2 regions of the Candidatus Sordicultor fermentans genome follow, and region 2 is predicted to be linked to the other one. Evidence: riboswitches for the same ligand, from Rfam matches in the RefSeq annotation. Region 2 holds a riboswitch; the other holds the start of a gene.

Region 1 (6,508 bases), on a different contig from region 2:
GGAAAGCGAGATTCGTGATATGACTGATGAATTTCTTAAACAAAACCCGGACATAGAAGTGAAACTATCGTTTGTATCTTATGAGGAACTTCATGATAAGATTGTGGTTTCTGCTGCTAGTGGAGTAAGCACTTACGATGTAATTCTCGTTGACTGCATCTGGCCAGCCGAGTTTGCTGGGGCAGGTTGGCTTCTCGACGTGACTGACCGTTTACCTGAGGAAGACCGAGCTGATATCTTCCCTGAAGTTTTGTCGGCGGTAACCTATAAGGGTAGGTTGTATGGCATGCCCTGGCTCAACGACTGGGAGTATTTGTTTTATAACAAGAAGATGTTGGAGGAGGTAGGAGCTAGTTCTCCTGCTTATTGGCCTGAGGTCATAGAAATTTCCAAAAAGCTCAAGGAAGCGAATATAGTCCAGTATCCTATTATCGATACCTGGGGACAGGCAGAATCACTGGTAGTTGCATGGCTACAATATGTGGTGGGTATGGATGGGTATCCATTTGATGAATCTGGTAATCCGGTTATGAATCAAGGTGCTCCACTCGAAGCGCTGAAATTTATGGTTGATAATACAAAAGAGGGTTATTTCAATCCTGCTTGTATAGAGTCTTTCTCGGAAGAGGTAAGAAGGGTATTTTCCTCTGGTCAGGCTGCTTTTGCTCTAAACTGGACCTATATGTATAACCTGGTGAACGATCCTCAAGAATCACAGATTGCTGGAGATGCTGTGTTGACTCTTGTTCCTGGATTTCCAGAAGGAAGAAGAAGTGCATCCTGCAATGGTGGTATGGGCTTGAGTATTATGCAGAGCAGTAAAAATCCGGACGAAGCCTGGCAATATGTGACTTATCTTGCTAGCAGAGAGGTTCAGAAAAAATACAGCCAGAGTGCTCTACCTATATGGAAATCGCTTTACGATGATCCAGAACTTATAGCGCAACAGCCCGAAATTATCAAAGTTGCCAAAGAGCAGATTCCCTACGTGTTTGATCGTCCTCAACTTTCCTGGTATTCACAATTTTCTGTGATTATGGTTGAGGAATTGCAGGCAGCACTCAGCGGGGCTAAAGCTCCAGAGCAAGCTATGGATGAAGCAGTAGCCAGATGTAAAGAAGTTATGGAAAGATATCGCTAATATTTGGGCGGGGTGGAAAAACCCCGCCCTCTGTAGAAGACCTTCATGAGACCTAAAAACTTTAGAAAAAAAGAAACATATTTTGCCTGGCTTCTTATCCTTCCTGCTTTTGTTTTTATAGGTATTATAATCTTCTATCCCATGATTCTCTCTTTTTGTATGAGCCTTTTTCAGATTGAACTTACTCGGGGAGATATAGGAACTCCTTTTATAGGTTTTAGAAACTATATCGAAGTTTTGAGTAGCTCTTATTTTTGGGATTCTATAGGAAGGACAGTCTATTTTACTGTAGTGTCCATTGGTCTCGAGATGCTTTTTGGTTTTCTAATTGCCTTGCTTTTAAACCAGGAATTCAAAGGTAGAGGTTTGTTGAGGAGTCTTTTATTATTGCCCTGGGCTTTACCTATTACAGTAGATGCCATTATGTGGAAGTGGATTTTTAATGCTAATTATGGGGCGCTTAATGCTTTTTTAACCCAGATTGGTATCATAGATTCTTATCGTGCCTGGCTAACTCGTCCCTGGAGCGCTATGCACTGTGTAATTGTAGCTGATGTGTGGAAGGTAACCCCTTTGGTTGCTTTATTGCTTCTTGCAGGATTACAGACCATACCCAAGGAGCTTTATGAGGCAGCGATGGTGGACGGTGCAGGCTGGCAGTCATACGTTTTTCGTATACTTATCCCCTTGCTTACTCCCACCTTCCTTGTGGTTCTGGTGCTTAGAACTCTGGATGCTTTCAGGGTCTTTGATATTATCTACATCATGACTCAAGGCGGGCCAGCGAATGCTACCAAGGTAATTTCTTTCCTGACCTATCAAGAGGCGTTCAAGTTCTTGAATTTTGGCAAGGGAGCTGCTCTGGCTTATATTATCACCATGTTTGTTGCCTTGATTGCTCTAGTGTACACTAGGCTGATGCAAAGACAAGTGGAATATTGAGGTGAATCAGGATGGGCATTAAGCGTCAAAAGAGGATTCGTTCGGTTATTATTGGTATATTTTCAATAATTCTGGCTGCTGTTATTCTGGCACCACCTCTCTGGTTATTCATATCTAGTATTGCTAATTTACAGGAACTCCTGAAAATACCTCTGCGTTGGCTTCCTGAGAAGCCCAGCTTTGAGCGATATAGAGAAATACTTTTTTCTCAAGGACCAGAAAGTGAGTTCAGAAAAACCATGTGGAATAGTTTTTTTATAGCACTTTTTGTTACCATTATCTGTGTCTCTTTGGGGTCATTGGCTGCCTATGCTTTTTCCCGCCTTCGATTTCCTGGTAAAGAAAAAATCCTTTTCGTCCTACTTTTTTCTTATATGCTACCGCCTATTGCGGTGATAATTCCTATTTATCGGATTTTTAGTAGATACCAGATGCTCGATACAAAACAGGCTCTTATTCTGATTTATTCGGCTATTTTAGTTCCATTTGTAATCTGGTTAATGCGCACTTATTTTGATACTATTCCCAAAGACTTAGAAGACGCTGCAAAAATCGATGGATGTTCTCACTTAGGTACGCTATTTCGAGTTATTTTTCCTCTTTCTGCTCCTGGAATTGTTGCCACTTCACTTTTTGCCTTCCTGATGTCATGGGAAGAGTTTTTCATTGCTCTTATTCTTACCTCTACTCCTCAGGCTAAGACCATACCGGTCGCTATTGCCGAGTTTTCGGGAAGACATTCTATAGATTTCGGAATGATGGCTACTGGAGGTATTCTGGCAGCTTTACCACCGATTTTAATAGCTTTTGTTTTTCAGAGATATATAGTTGGAGGATTGTTGTCTGGAGCAGTAAAGGGTTAGTTGTTATTTTTTTCAAAACCAGCAAAGAAAAATTCAAAATATCAGTTTCCCTGCTAAAAGCTCTTGTTGTGATGTTTCCAGATGTTTTTTTTAGGTTTACGAAAGTTTACTCCTTCTCATCTGGTCGGTGTAGCCGATTGACGCAAAAAAGAAACAGTGGTAGTATTACTGAAGGCAATTTGTATGTCGCCATGGGGGCGCTCTTGAAGCTCGGGCTGAGAATGTACCCCTTGAACCTGATCCAGGTAATACTGGCGGAGGAAATGGCGGGAAGAAGTTAAGAGTATAGCTTCGGTTTAGTTTTTGAGCTGCTTTTTTTATCTTCTTTTCAGTCGCTTTTTCCTCTTCTAAAATTATACAGGAGGAATAACATGTTGAAAACCCAGCTTGATTTTGCCAGGGCAGGCATTGTAACTGAAGAGGTACGTTGTGCCGCCCAGAATGAAGCGATAAGTCCTGAAGAGCTCTCACGTCTCATAGCTGCAGGGGTTGCGGTTCTACCCAAAAACGTGAATCATTCTTTCCCTCACATAAAGGCAATTGGCCATAAGCTAAAGACAAAAGTGAATGCCAATCTGGGGACGAGTGATGAGTGTGTAGACCTTGAATTTGAAAAGCGCAAGCTTTCTGCTGCTATAAAAGCGCAAACTGACTCCATTATGGACCTCTCGACCGGGGGAGACCTTCATCTTTTGAGGTCTTTTTTCTTAGAGGAATCACCGGTCATGGTGGGAGCTGTACCCATATACGCTGTGGCGGCAGAGCTGGCTCGAAGAGGTGAACCGCTGGAAAAGATGACCGAAGAAATGCTTTTTACCTCAATAGAAGAGCAATGCCGACAGGGTGTAGACTACATCACCGTTCACTGTGGCATAACGCGTGAGTCTTTTCGTAAACTTGACTCTTCCGGGCGTATTATGCCCTGCGTCAGTAGAGGTGGTTCAATTCATCTTTACTGGATGCGGAAAACTGGTAAAGAAAACCCTCTTTACGAGCATTTTGATGACCTTTTAGAGATTGCTCATCGCTATGATGTAACCTTGAGCTTAGGAGATGGCTTGAGGCCGGGGACAATTCTCGATGCTATAGATGGCCCACAGATTGAAGAGCTCATGACCCTTGCTGAGCTATCAAAACGAGCAAGGGCAAGGGGAGTCCAGGTTATGATTGAAGGTCCGGGGCATGTGCCACTTTCTCATATTCAATCGCATGTGCAGCTTCAAAAACGTTTATGCGAGGGAGCACCTTTTTATGTGTTGGGACCTATTCCCACCGATATTGCTCCTGGATATGACCACATTACCTCTGCGATAGGTGGAGCGCTGGCGGCGTCAGCAGGGGCAGATTTTCTGTGCTATGTGACGCCAGCTGAGCACCTCAGTTTGCCAGATGAAAACGATGTATATCTGGGTGTTATGGCCGCGAGAGTGGCCGCTCACGTGGGAGACATAGCTAAAGATGTGCCCGGGGCGATAGAAAGAGATAAAAGAATCTCCATTGCCCGGGAATGCCTGGATTGGGAAGGAATGATGGCGGAGGCTTTAGACCCCGAGCTTGTGCGCTGTAAATTTAGTTTAGCTTCTGACCGGCAATCCTGTACTATGTGCGGTAAACTTTGCGCTGTGAAAATGGTTCGTGGAGCATACGAATTACAAAAGGAGTGATAGAAATGAAATTAGACGAGGTCACCATAACTAAGGCGATAGTGGAGCGTTATTTTGAGAGGTTGATGGATAACTTGGATATTGATGTGGCTATAGTGGGTGGTGGGCCTTCGGGACTTGTGGCTGGATATTTCTTAGCTAAAGCAGGACATCGGGTGGCTCTTTATGAGAGGAAACTAAGCGTGGGCGGAGGGATGTGGGGTGGAGGAATGTTATTTAATGAAATAGTGGTGCAAGAAGACGCTAGGCACCTTTTGGATGAATTTGGAGTGCGAACTGTTCCTTATAAGGAACCTGGTTATTATACAGCTTCTTCGGTTGAAAGCGTGAGCACTATAACGAGTAAAGCAGTGAAAGCCGGGCTTTCGGTGTTTAACTGTGTGAGTGCAGAAGATGTAGTGGTAAAAGACGATAAGATTTCAGGGCTGGTCATCAACTGGACAGCTACTTCCCTGGCCGGTCTCCATGTAGATCCGCTTTCGGTGAGGTCTCGATTTGTCGTAGATGCTACAGGACATGATACTGAAGTTGTGGCTATGTTAGAGAAAAAAGCTCCAGGAAAGCTCTCAACTCCCACAGGAAGTATAGAAGGGGAGAAGTTTATGAATCCTGAGGAAGCAGAAAGGTTGACTCTGGAGAACACCAGAGAGGTATTTCCAGGCCTTTATGTGACTGGGATGGCTTGTAATGCTACTTTTGGAGGCCCCCGGATGGGGCCAATTTTTGGAGGTATGCTTCTCTCAGGTGAGAGGGTCGCTCACTTAATCTTAAAGGAGCTTTCCCGATAAGGCGAATAATTTATTTTCTGTATGTAGTCTGTAACATTGACGAGAGGGCTTTACCTTGTTATAATTCTCTGTGAGCCGGGCTGGTGGAACCAGGAAGACACGCTATCTTGAGGGGGTAGTGGGTTTATGCCCGTGCGGGTTCAAGTCCCGCGCCCGGCACCACCTGAAAATCACAAAGGTGGTAAGGCGGTATATTGGAAAAAAGGAATGGTTGAGAGGTCGTCTAAGGGTAGGACTCGTGACTCTGGATCACGCAGTGGTGGTTCGAATCCACCCCTCTCAGCCAACTTTTCCCAACGCAATCTCCCTATTGAGTGACCTACCTGACCGGGCGTAACCTCGGTTAAGACAAACCTCTCGATTTTCATCTTGGGCTCTTCTCCAATTCAGTTGCTCTCGGTAAAAGAGCCTTTAGTGACTGGAGAGAAGTGTTCGGTAATCACAGTTAAATAAAACCATTTGCCCTCCAAAAGCAAATACTTACTTCTTTTGATTGCCTCTTATCCTTTTCTCGCGGGATGCCTATATATCTTTTTAGGAGAAGAACCCTTCTTTGCAAATTTATAGAGTAATAGCTGTCTACTCAAGCTTTTTGTCACCGTGAGAAACCTCCTTTGGAATTCAGCAAGTGGAATGGAATATTTTATGATGAGATAAGACAGCCGCCATCATTGACCGTTTAGTTCACCACGGTCATTTACTGGTCTTTTCCGGACCAAGTTATCCTTTACCTCATTCTACTATGAACTGTTAGTTCTAGAATTAAAGGTGCTGCAAAAATTAACTTCCGGAATGCTGCAAGTTCATATTACCAAATATACCTCTGCGAGGAGTCTCCTTTTTTGTCGTCACGAGGAGCAGGTAGCCTACGGCGTAAGATTAAAAGCAAAATAGATAGAAAAACTAAAAATCAATAATGCTGGGAAAATACATCCCAGCTCTGATAATCTCTCTTTTTGGGGCTTCAACTTTTCGCCGTCACCCCGGCAATCTTTAAGCCGTTTTTAGCCTGTCCCTGAATGCCTCTATCAGGGATCCAGATGTTTTTAAAGCTTTTGGATGCCTGATTAAAAATCTCAGGCATGACGGAGGGGATGCCATCCCTGAACG
Region 2 (8,420 bases):
GGTGGTAGAGAGAGCAGCGTAAGCAGAGCTCAAATCTATTGCCTCATCTATATCTTTCCCTTCAGCCAGGAAGAACGATAAAGCTCCTAGGAAAGCGTCACCTGCTCCGGTGGTATCTATGGAATTAACTGAATAAGCCGCGAATTCTTTACTTCCCTGAGGAGTAAAAAGAGCTGAGCCTTTCTCCCCCAAGGTAACTAACACATTTTTGATTCCTTTTTCCAGTAGAAAAGAAGCTCCTTCCTGGATATGGGTAAATGAGTCAGCAGGAATTCCAGTCAGACTTTCCAGCTCGCTCTCGTTGGGGGCTAATAAGAAAACACTTTGAATTTTGTTCCACTCCAGTTCTTGAGCTGGTGCGGGATTTAAGATTACTTTTAAGTTGAGCTTCTGAGCCATGTCGATGGCATAATATACAGTTTCTAGAGGTATTTCCAGCTGAAGCAACAAGAAGGAGGCCTTTTGAAGTTCTTCTTCAGCTTGAATTACATCTTCGGGGAAAAGGGAATAGTTGGCTCCGGGAATGATGAAAATACTGTTTCTTCCTTTCTCGTCTACAAAAATAGGAGCCACTCCACTGGTCTTCCCCGGGACGGTTTTTATGAACTTGCTGCTAATTCCATTTTCGAGGAAGTTATTCTTAACCAGAGGACCAAAAAGGTCGTCTCCTACCGCGGTTACCATTATAACTTTCCCACCCAGACGGGAAACAGCTACTCCCTGGTTGGCTCCTTTTCCTCCAAAGCCAATCTCAAAGTCTTCTCCAAAAATAGTTTCCCCGGTTTTGGGCATTCTATCTCGATAGTAAGTTATGAGGTCCATCATATTACTTCCGACTATAGCTACAGTAGGCGTCACCATAATACCTCCCTTGATAACTAAGAAGTTATTATATTATGTCTGGGAAAACTGACTGATTCCCTCTTAAACTGAGCTCATTATACCATGGTTTTAGGAGCATTTGGAGAATAGTCGCGCTCTCTGGGGTCGTTTGAATCTTGTAAGGATGTTTTTCCTCTATTGTTAGCTTGAGTGGATTAAGTCCTTTTCCTGCAAAAGTGGATAGCTTTCTCATTACCTCAAATTGCCTCCTTCACCAGTTCTTTTTCTAATAGAGCTCGTTTATCATTTATCTATTAAGTTATTTATCTAATCTTTAGCAGAGCGAAAGCTACTTTTTGCCAATATCTTAATTCTTTCCCTTTCTTTGTATTTCTACGAAGATATAGAGGATAACCATGTTACTTTTTGCTACCTGCCAAGTTCCTGGGTTGTAAAGTAATTGTTCATAACACAAAGTTTACTAAAAACTCGCCCGAGCATAGTTTCCTAAAACCTTTTTCTGCACTGGAGAAAAAGGTTTGCGAATATGTTAAAATGGTGAAAATTAAATAGAAGTAGGGGAGCTCTTGAAGGGCTGAGAGGAGAGCGCAAGCTTTCGACCCGTTGAACCTGATCTGGTTAATGCCAGCGGAGGGATGGAAGTGTAAACAAAAAGCCACCTACCAGCTGGCAGGTGGCTTTTTTTAATAGGGGAGAAAACGAAGGTGGTGAATAGAGCAGCTAAAATTTCTTTTCGAAAGACGGCTTATGTCGCTATTTTCTGTGCTTTAGCGGTTGTTTCTTCCGGTGTTAGTTTCCCCATTGGCCCGACTAAAGTTTTTCCCTTTCAACACGCAATAAACGTGGTAGCCGGGATTATGATCGGTCCTTGGTATGGAGGATTAGCCGCTTTTTTAGCCGGATTGCTGCGAATTGCAATCGGGACTGGAACTATCTTTGCCTTGCCGGGGGGAGTTCCGGGAGCCATAATAGTTGGGCTTTTTTACAGATGGTTGCGTCGAGATTGGGTAGCCTTAACCGAACCCTTAGGAACCGGTTTTATCGGGGCTGGATTGAGCGCGTATCTGGGTTCCCCTTTTACCGGAGGAGAGGCAACTTTTTTCTTTTTTCAATCTGCTTTTTTAGTAAGTAGTATCCCTGGATGTATTATCGGCCTTTTATTTGTTCGGGTTTTGAGAAAAGCTATATCTGTTGATACGTGGGAGGAGATAGGAGGATAGAGATGTCAGAAGATATCCAGCCTGTTCCACAGCAAGAGAGAAACTTATCGGGAATGGATTTTTTTGTTCTGTGGATGGGGGCAGCCATTGCCATATCTGAAGTGTGGGCAGGAGGAATGTTAGCTCCTTTAGGACTCATCGGGGGCTTGTGGGCTATCATACTGGGTCACGTAATTGGTAACACTCCTCTGGCTTTAGGGGGAGTGTTAGGTAGCGATTCAGGAGTTCCGGCTATGGTTTCAGTGAGAGCAGCTTTTGGAAAATTGGGCTCTTATCTCGCCTCGGCTTTGAACATCATTCAGTTAGCAGGCTGGACGGCGATAATGATAATCATCTGTGCTCAATCAGTTGATAATATTACTCAGATTTTAGCGGGATATACTAATGTCAAGCTCTGGATGCTTATTGCCGGGATGATTAGCACTTTTTGGGCTTTAGTAGGAACTCCTCTTTGGAAATGGATGCAAAGAATAGCGGTTTTTTCTCTGGCCATTCTCTGCCTTTTCATGACTTATAGTGTTTTGCATAATGTGTCTACAGAGGAATTACTAAATTGGAGGGGAGATGGCTCTCTTCCCTGGGGGGCAGGTTTAGACCTCGTGATAGCTATGCCCATTTCCTGGCTTCCTTTGGTTTCAGACTACTCTCGTTTTGCTCGAGAGAGCCGCTCTGCTTTCTGGGGGACCTGGTGGGGATATTTTTTAGCCAGTTCCTGGATGTATGTTTTGGGCTTATTGCTGGCTCTTTCTACCGGTCAGGCTAACCCCATACCGGTGATGTTAGCTCTAAATTGGGGAATCGTTGCTCTCATTATTGTTTTCTTCTCTACTTTTACCACTACCTTTCTGGATATTTACTCTGGAGCGATGTCTTTTTTAAATCTTTTCCCTCGTTTTCAGGAGAAACTAATTACTCTTTTCTTCGGATTAGGAGGCACGATTTTAGCTTTAGTTTTCCCTATGGATAGATACGAAAGCTTTCTGTATCTCATCGGGGGAATTTTTATCCCTCTTTTTGGGGTGGTAATTTTTGACTATTTCTTTTACCGCCGGAGAAAGATTGAGATAAAAGAATTATATGAGGGGAAAGCTCTCGATAGAGGAGCTCTTCTCTCCTGGGTGGGGGGATTAATGATATATATTATCTTTCTTCGTTTTTTACCTCACTGGGGAGCTTCTTTTCCCAGCTTTCTCGCCTCAGGCTTAATTTATCTGGGAACAAGGAGGAAATTCAATGACTTATGAAGAAAAATGCACACTGATTTTTAAAAAGATAAAAGAAGAAAAGCCTCTGGTTCATCATATCACCAATTTCGTGGTCATTAATGACAATGCTAATACTATGTTGGCCATAGGAGCACTGCCGGTTATGAGTTATGCCCGGGAGGAAGTGGAAGAAATGGTAGCTCTGTCTCAAGCTCTGGTTCTGAATATCGGGACTCTAACTCCGGAAACAGTAGAAAGCGCAATTTTAGCAGGTAGGAAAGCTAACGAGTTAGGTATCCCGGTTGTTTTAGACCCGGTAGGGGCAGGAGCTACTCAATTCCGCACCGAGAGTGCTTTGAAAATTTTGCAAGAGGTTAAAATCTCTATTTTGCGGGGAAACACAGGGGAGATAGGAAATCTACTGGGAATAAAAGCCGAAGTTAGAGGAGTGGAAGGAGGAGTAGTAGATGCAGATACGAGTGATTTAGCGCAAAGAGCCAGTCAGAAATTCCAGACTGTCGTGGCCATAACTGGAAAAATTGATGTAGTGAGTGACGGAAAAAGAGTGGTCAAGATAAAAAATGGGGATATTCTCCTCACCAGGATTACCGGAACTGGTTGCATGGCCACTTCTCTTTGCGCTGCTTGCGCGGCAGTAGAGAGAGATTACCTATGGGCGGCATCTTCGGCTTTAGGTTTTCTGGGAGTTTGTGGAGAAATTGCTGCTCGTCACTCTTTAGGGCCGGGTAGCTTTCGAGTTTCTCTTTTTGATACCTTTTATGGTATAAAGAAAGAGGAACTTAAAGCGCTGCTTTCTCTGGAGGTGAAAGATTGAAAACTATAGATTGGTCTCTTTATGTTATTACTGATAGAAAAATTCAGAAGAAAAGTAATGAAGAGGTGGTAGAGGAAGCCACAGATGCTGGAGCTTCAGTGATTCAACTGCGAGAAAAAGACCTTCCTACTCGTCTATGGGTAGAGGAAGCTCAAAAAGTGAGAGAAGTTACTCACCGGCGGGGGATTCCTTTAATCATCAATGACCGTATAGATATTGCTTTAGCAGTAGATGCTGATGGAGTACACTTAGGCCAAGAAGATATGCCTTTAGCTTTAGCTCGGAAAATCGCTCCTTCCCTTATAATTGGCTATTCGGTCTCCACGGTAGAAGAAGCTCTAGAAGCAGAAAGAGAAGGGGCAGATTATTTAGGAGCGGGGACGGTTTTCCCCACTTCTACTAAAAAAGATGCCGGGGAACCCATTGGTTTAGAAAGACTGAGAGAAATTAAAAAAGCAGTTAATATACCGGTGGTGGCCATCGGGGGGATAAACCTTTCTAATCTGGAGGAAGTTTTAGCAACCGGTGTGGATGGGGTGGCAGTGGTATCGGCTATTGTAGGCGCAGAGTCGGTCAAGGAAGCCACTCGTTCTTTCCGGCAAAAAATTGAGCTTTTTCGGAGAAGACCATGAAACTCAAAGAGTGGGGAGAGTTTGGGATTATTGACTATTTGAAAAATTTTTTCCCTTCCCGGGGGAAAAGAGTGGTTTTAGGAATTGAAGATGACTGTGCGGTGGTTAGAGGCCCTCGAGGTTTTTTCTATCTTCTCACCTGTGATTCCCAGGTAGAAAATGTACATTTTATTTTATCTCTTTTTTCTCCCTTTTCTCTGGGGAAAAGAGTTCTGGCAGTGAATTTAAGTGATATTGCCGCTATGGGGGGAAAACCTCTTTTTGCTCTTCTTTCCTGGGTGTTGAGGCCAGATATGGAAGCAGAGTGGCTAAAGGAATTTATGCGGGGAATCAAGGAAGAAGCGGAAGCTCACGGAGTAGATATTATAGGAGGGAATTTATCTCGTACTGAAAGTCAGATGGTTTTTGACTTAACTTTAGTGGGAGAGGTAGAAAATGACCGCCCTTTGCTTTTGCGCCGTAATGCTCGGCCTGGAGATTTAGTTTTAGTTACGGGAACTTTGGGTGACTCACGAGCAGGTTTAGAGATAGCTCTTCGGGGTAGCGAGGAAGAAAAAGAAAAGTATTCTTTTCTTTTGAAGCGTTTCTTTACTCCTTCTCCTCGCCTGCAAGTAGGGAGGTTATTGCACAGTTTGGGGGAGAGAGTAGCTACGATTGATGTTTCTGATGGGTTTTCTCAGGATTTAGGGCATATTGTGGAGGAGAGTGAAGTGGGGGCAGTGGTAGAGGTGGATAAACTACCTATTTCTCCTTCTCTTCGGAAGTGGAGTGAAGAGGAAAACAAAGACCCTTTCCTTTTTGCTCTTTCGGGAGGAGAAGATTTTGAATTAATTTTTACCGTTCCCCGGGAGCGCGGAAAAGAAGTTAAAGAATTCATAGAAATAGAAAGTGGAATTCCGGTAACTATTGTGGGAGAGGTTGTCTCGCAAGGAGGGGTTTCTCTGCGTAGAGATGGAAGAGAAGAAAAAGAAGTCGCCTCGGGCTGGAATCATTTTCAATAGAGGAGGAAAAAAGATGAAAAGAGCGCTAACCATAGCTGGTTCAGATTCGGGAGGGGGAGCAGGAATTCAGGCTGACCTGAAAACTTTCTGTGCTTTTGGAGTGTACGGCATGTCATCTATTACCTCCATAACCGCCCAGAATACTCAAGGGGTAGAAGCCATTTTTGACTTACCTCCCTCTCTGGTGGCCAAACAAATAGAGTGTGTGGCAAGTGATATAGGAGTGGATGCGGCTAAAACCGGTATGCTTTCTAATTCTTCTATCATTGAGGCAGTGGCTGAGGAGATTAAAAAGTTTAATATAGAAAAATTGGTGGTAGACCCGGTGATGGTATCTAAAAGTGGAGCTTTGCTTCTTGAGCGAGAAGCCGTAGATGCTCTTGTGCACAAGCTTTTCCCTCTCTCTTTTTTGATTACTCCCAATCTTCCTGAAGCTTCTTTTTTAGTGGGGGAGGAGATAAAGGATATTTCCGATATGGAAAAGGCCTGTATATTGCTCAAAAAGTGGGGTCCTCGCTATGTTCTCCTAAAAGGAGGGCATCTCCCGGAAGAGGAGATAGTGGATATCCTTTTTGACGGAGAAGAATTTATTTCTTTCCCCGCTCGACGTATCGCCACCAAAAACACCCATGGGACAGGTTGCACTTATTCTGCGGCTATATGTGCTCTCCTATCTTTAGGATACTCAATTACCGAAGCAGTAAAAACGGCTCACGAATATATGATTCAGGTGATTACCCACTCCTTAAACCTGGGTAAAGGGTTTGGTCCGGTCAACCATTTAGCTCCTCTTTTTCTTAGAGAGGGGGTGAATCCGGAAGAGGGAGGGAAATACTGGTGAAAGAGTCCCGAATAGGGACTTCTGGGTGGGCTTATCCTCATTGGGAGGGAGTGTTTTATCCTCCTCATTTGCCTCAAAATAAGTGGCTTTCCTACTATTCTCAGTTTTTTGATACGGTGGAGGTTAACTCTTATTTTTATCATCTCCCTCGTTCCACTACTTTTTCCAAATGGAGAGATACCACTCCTCCGGAGTTTGTTTTTTCCGTTAAAGCCAGCCGCTACATTACCCATATAAAGAAAATGAGAGAGGTAGAAGAACCTCTGGCAAAGCTTTATGAGGTGGTGAAAGAGCTGGGGAACAAATTGGGTCCTCTTCTTTTTCAATTTCCTCCTCAACTTAAATTTAATAGAGAAGTTTTTACCTCTTTTGTGGAGCTTCTTTCTCCTGATTTTCGTTATGTTTTTGAGTTTCGCAATGAGAGTTTCTTTACCGGAGAAGTTTATGAAATTCTGGAAAAGAAAAATATCTGTCTCTGTTTTTCCGATACCCCTTCTTTTCCCTATCAAGAAGTTATATCTTCTTCTTTTATCTACCTTCGTCTTCACGGGCACGGCAGCCTTTATACCGATTTTTACAGTGAAGAAGAACTCGAAGACTGGGGAGCTAAAATTCGTTTCTGGCTCGGGGAGCGGGATGTTTATTGCTACTTTGATAATGATTACGAAGGCTTTGCAGTGAAGAACGCTCAGCGCCTCAGAGAAATTTTATCTTGAGAAGGTATAGAATTCTTACTTTTGTGAGATAATTTGAGGGGGTGAGAAGTATGGAAAAAAGGAAATTAGGAAGTACTGGCTTTTCTATTTCCCTTCTGGGGTTAGGCGGTTTTCATCTGGTAGAGCTACCAGAGAAAGAAGCCCTGCGGATTGTCAATTTGTATTTGGATCAGGGAGGAAATTACTTAGAAACCGCAGAGAGCTATGGGTCTGGCAATTCAGAGGAAAAGATAGGTAAAGTGGCCAAAGTTCGAAGAAATGACTTCATCCTGGCTACTAAATCTGCACAAAGGAGTAAAGAAGGTATAACCAGAGCTTTAGAGGGAAGCCTGAGGAGACTCAACACCAGTGAAGTGGATATATTTTTCATTCATGGCTTAAATCGTTTTGAAGAGCTGGATGAAATATCCTCTTCCCAGGGTGCTTTAGAGGGAGTAGAAAAAGCTAAAAAAGAAGGGAAAATTCGTTTTGTAGCTTTTTCTAATCATGTTACCCCTGAAGTAGCACTCAATGCTCTTTCTCTTTATCCTTTTGACATTTTGATGATTCCCTTGAATTATTTTGACCGATTCAATTTTCCTGGCTGGGAAGAAGAAGTTTTACCCCGGGCTCGAGAAAAAAGAATGGGGATTCTGGCTATGAAAGCGCTGGCTGACGGTTTTTTGTGGGAAAGTGAACGAGAGGCTATACGTTACACCCTGAGTCTCGGGGTAGATAGTTTAGTTATGGGAGCTAACACAGAAGAGTATCTAAGAAGAGATATAGAAGTGGTGGAAAACTTCGTGCCTTTCACTCCGGAAGAAATGAAAAAAGTCCGGGAGGAAGCTCCGGAGCTGGGTAGCTATGTTTGCCGCCAGTGTGATAAATGTTTACCTTGCCCTTTGGGTATTGATATCCCCGGAGTTTTTCTTCTGGAGGGGCAATATGACCGACAGATGCAAGATGGGATAATTCGTGATCCTGCTCAATATGCCCTGCGAGACCGCCTCCGTTTCTGGCTGGGGAATCAAGATTACGCCCAGAAAGCTTATCAGGAATTGAACCCTAAGGCTTCGGTGTGCAACGAATGCGGGGAGTGCGAGCCTCGCTGTCCCTATAAAATACCCATCATTTATAAATTGAATTTA

The links. Region 2 has a riboswitch for thiamine pyrophosphate ahead of thiW (energy coupling factor transporter S component ThiW). Riboswitches for the same ligand answer to the same signal wherever they lie in the genome.
Region 1: it holds a riboswitch for thiamine pyrophosphate, as region 2 does, so the genes downstream of both, thiC (phosphomethylpyrimidine synthase ThiC) here and thiW (energy coupling factor transporter S component ThiW) in region 2, are expected to answer to the same signal.

The regions. Positions count from the first base shown of each region.
Region 1 is NZ_JAAYFP010000054.1:688-7,195, forward strand. Features, by position in the region: gene GXZ17_RS02720 (extracellular solute-binding protein) at 1-1,141, shown strand, start outside; gene GXZ17_RS02725 (carbohydrate ABC transporter permease) at 1,187-2,083, shown strand; gene GXZ17_RS02730 (carbohydrate ABC transporter permease) at 2,095-2,946, shown strand; TPP riboswitch at 3,130-3,226, shown strand; gene thiC (phosphomethylpyrimidine synthase ThiC) at 3,318-4,610, shown strand; gene GXZ17_RS02740 (sulfide-dependent adenosine diphosphate thiazole synthase) at 4,616-5,398, shown strand; tRNA gene GXZ17_RS02745 (tRNA-Leu) at 5,473-5,560, shown strand; tRNA gene GXZ17_RS02750 (tRNA-Gln) at 5,611-5,684, shown strand; partial or broken gene GXZ17_RS02755 (ATP-binding protein) at 6,013-6,152, shown strand.
Region 2 is NZ_JAAYFP010000137.1:740-9,159, forward strand. Features, by position in the region: gene rbsK (ribokinase) at 1-861, opposite strand, end outside; TPP riboswitch at 1,390-1,497, shown strand; gene thiW (energy coupling factor transporter S component ThiW) at 1,548-2,063, shown strand; gene cytX (putative hydroxymethylpyrimidine transporter CytX) at 2,066-3,307, shown strand; gene thiM (hydroxyethylthiazole kinase) at 3,297-4,103, shown strand; gene thiE (thiamine phosphate synthase) at 4,100-4,735, shown strand; gene thiL (thiamine-phosphate kinase) at 4,732-5,736, shown strand; gene thiD (bifunctional hydroxymethylpyrimidine kinase/phosphomethylpyrimidine kinase) at 5,750-6,577, shown strand; gene GXZ17_RS07260 (DUF72 domain-containing protein) at 6,574-7,293, shown strand; gene GXZ17_RS07265 (aldo/keto reductase) at 7,344-8,420, shown strand, end outside.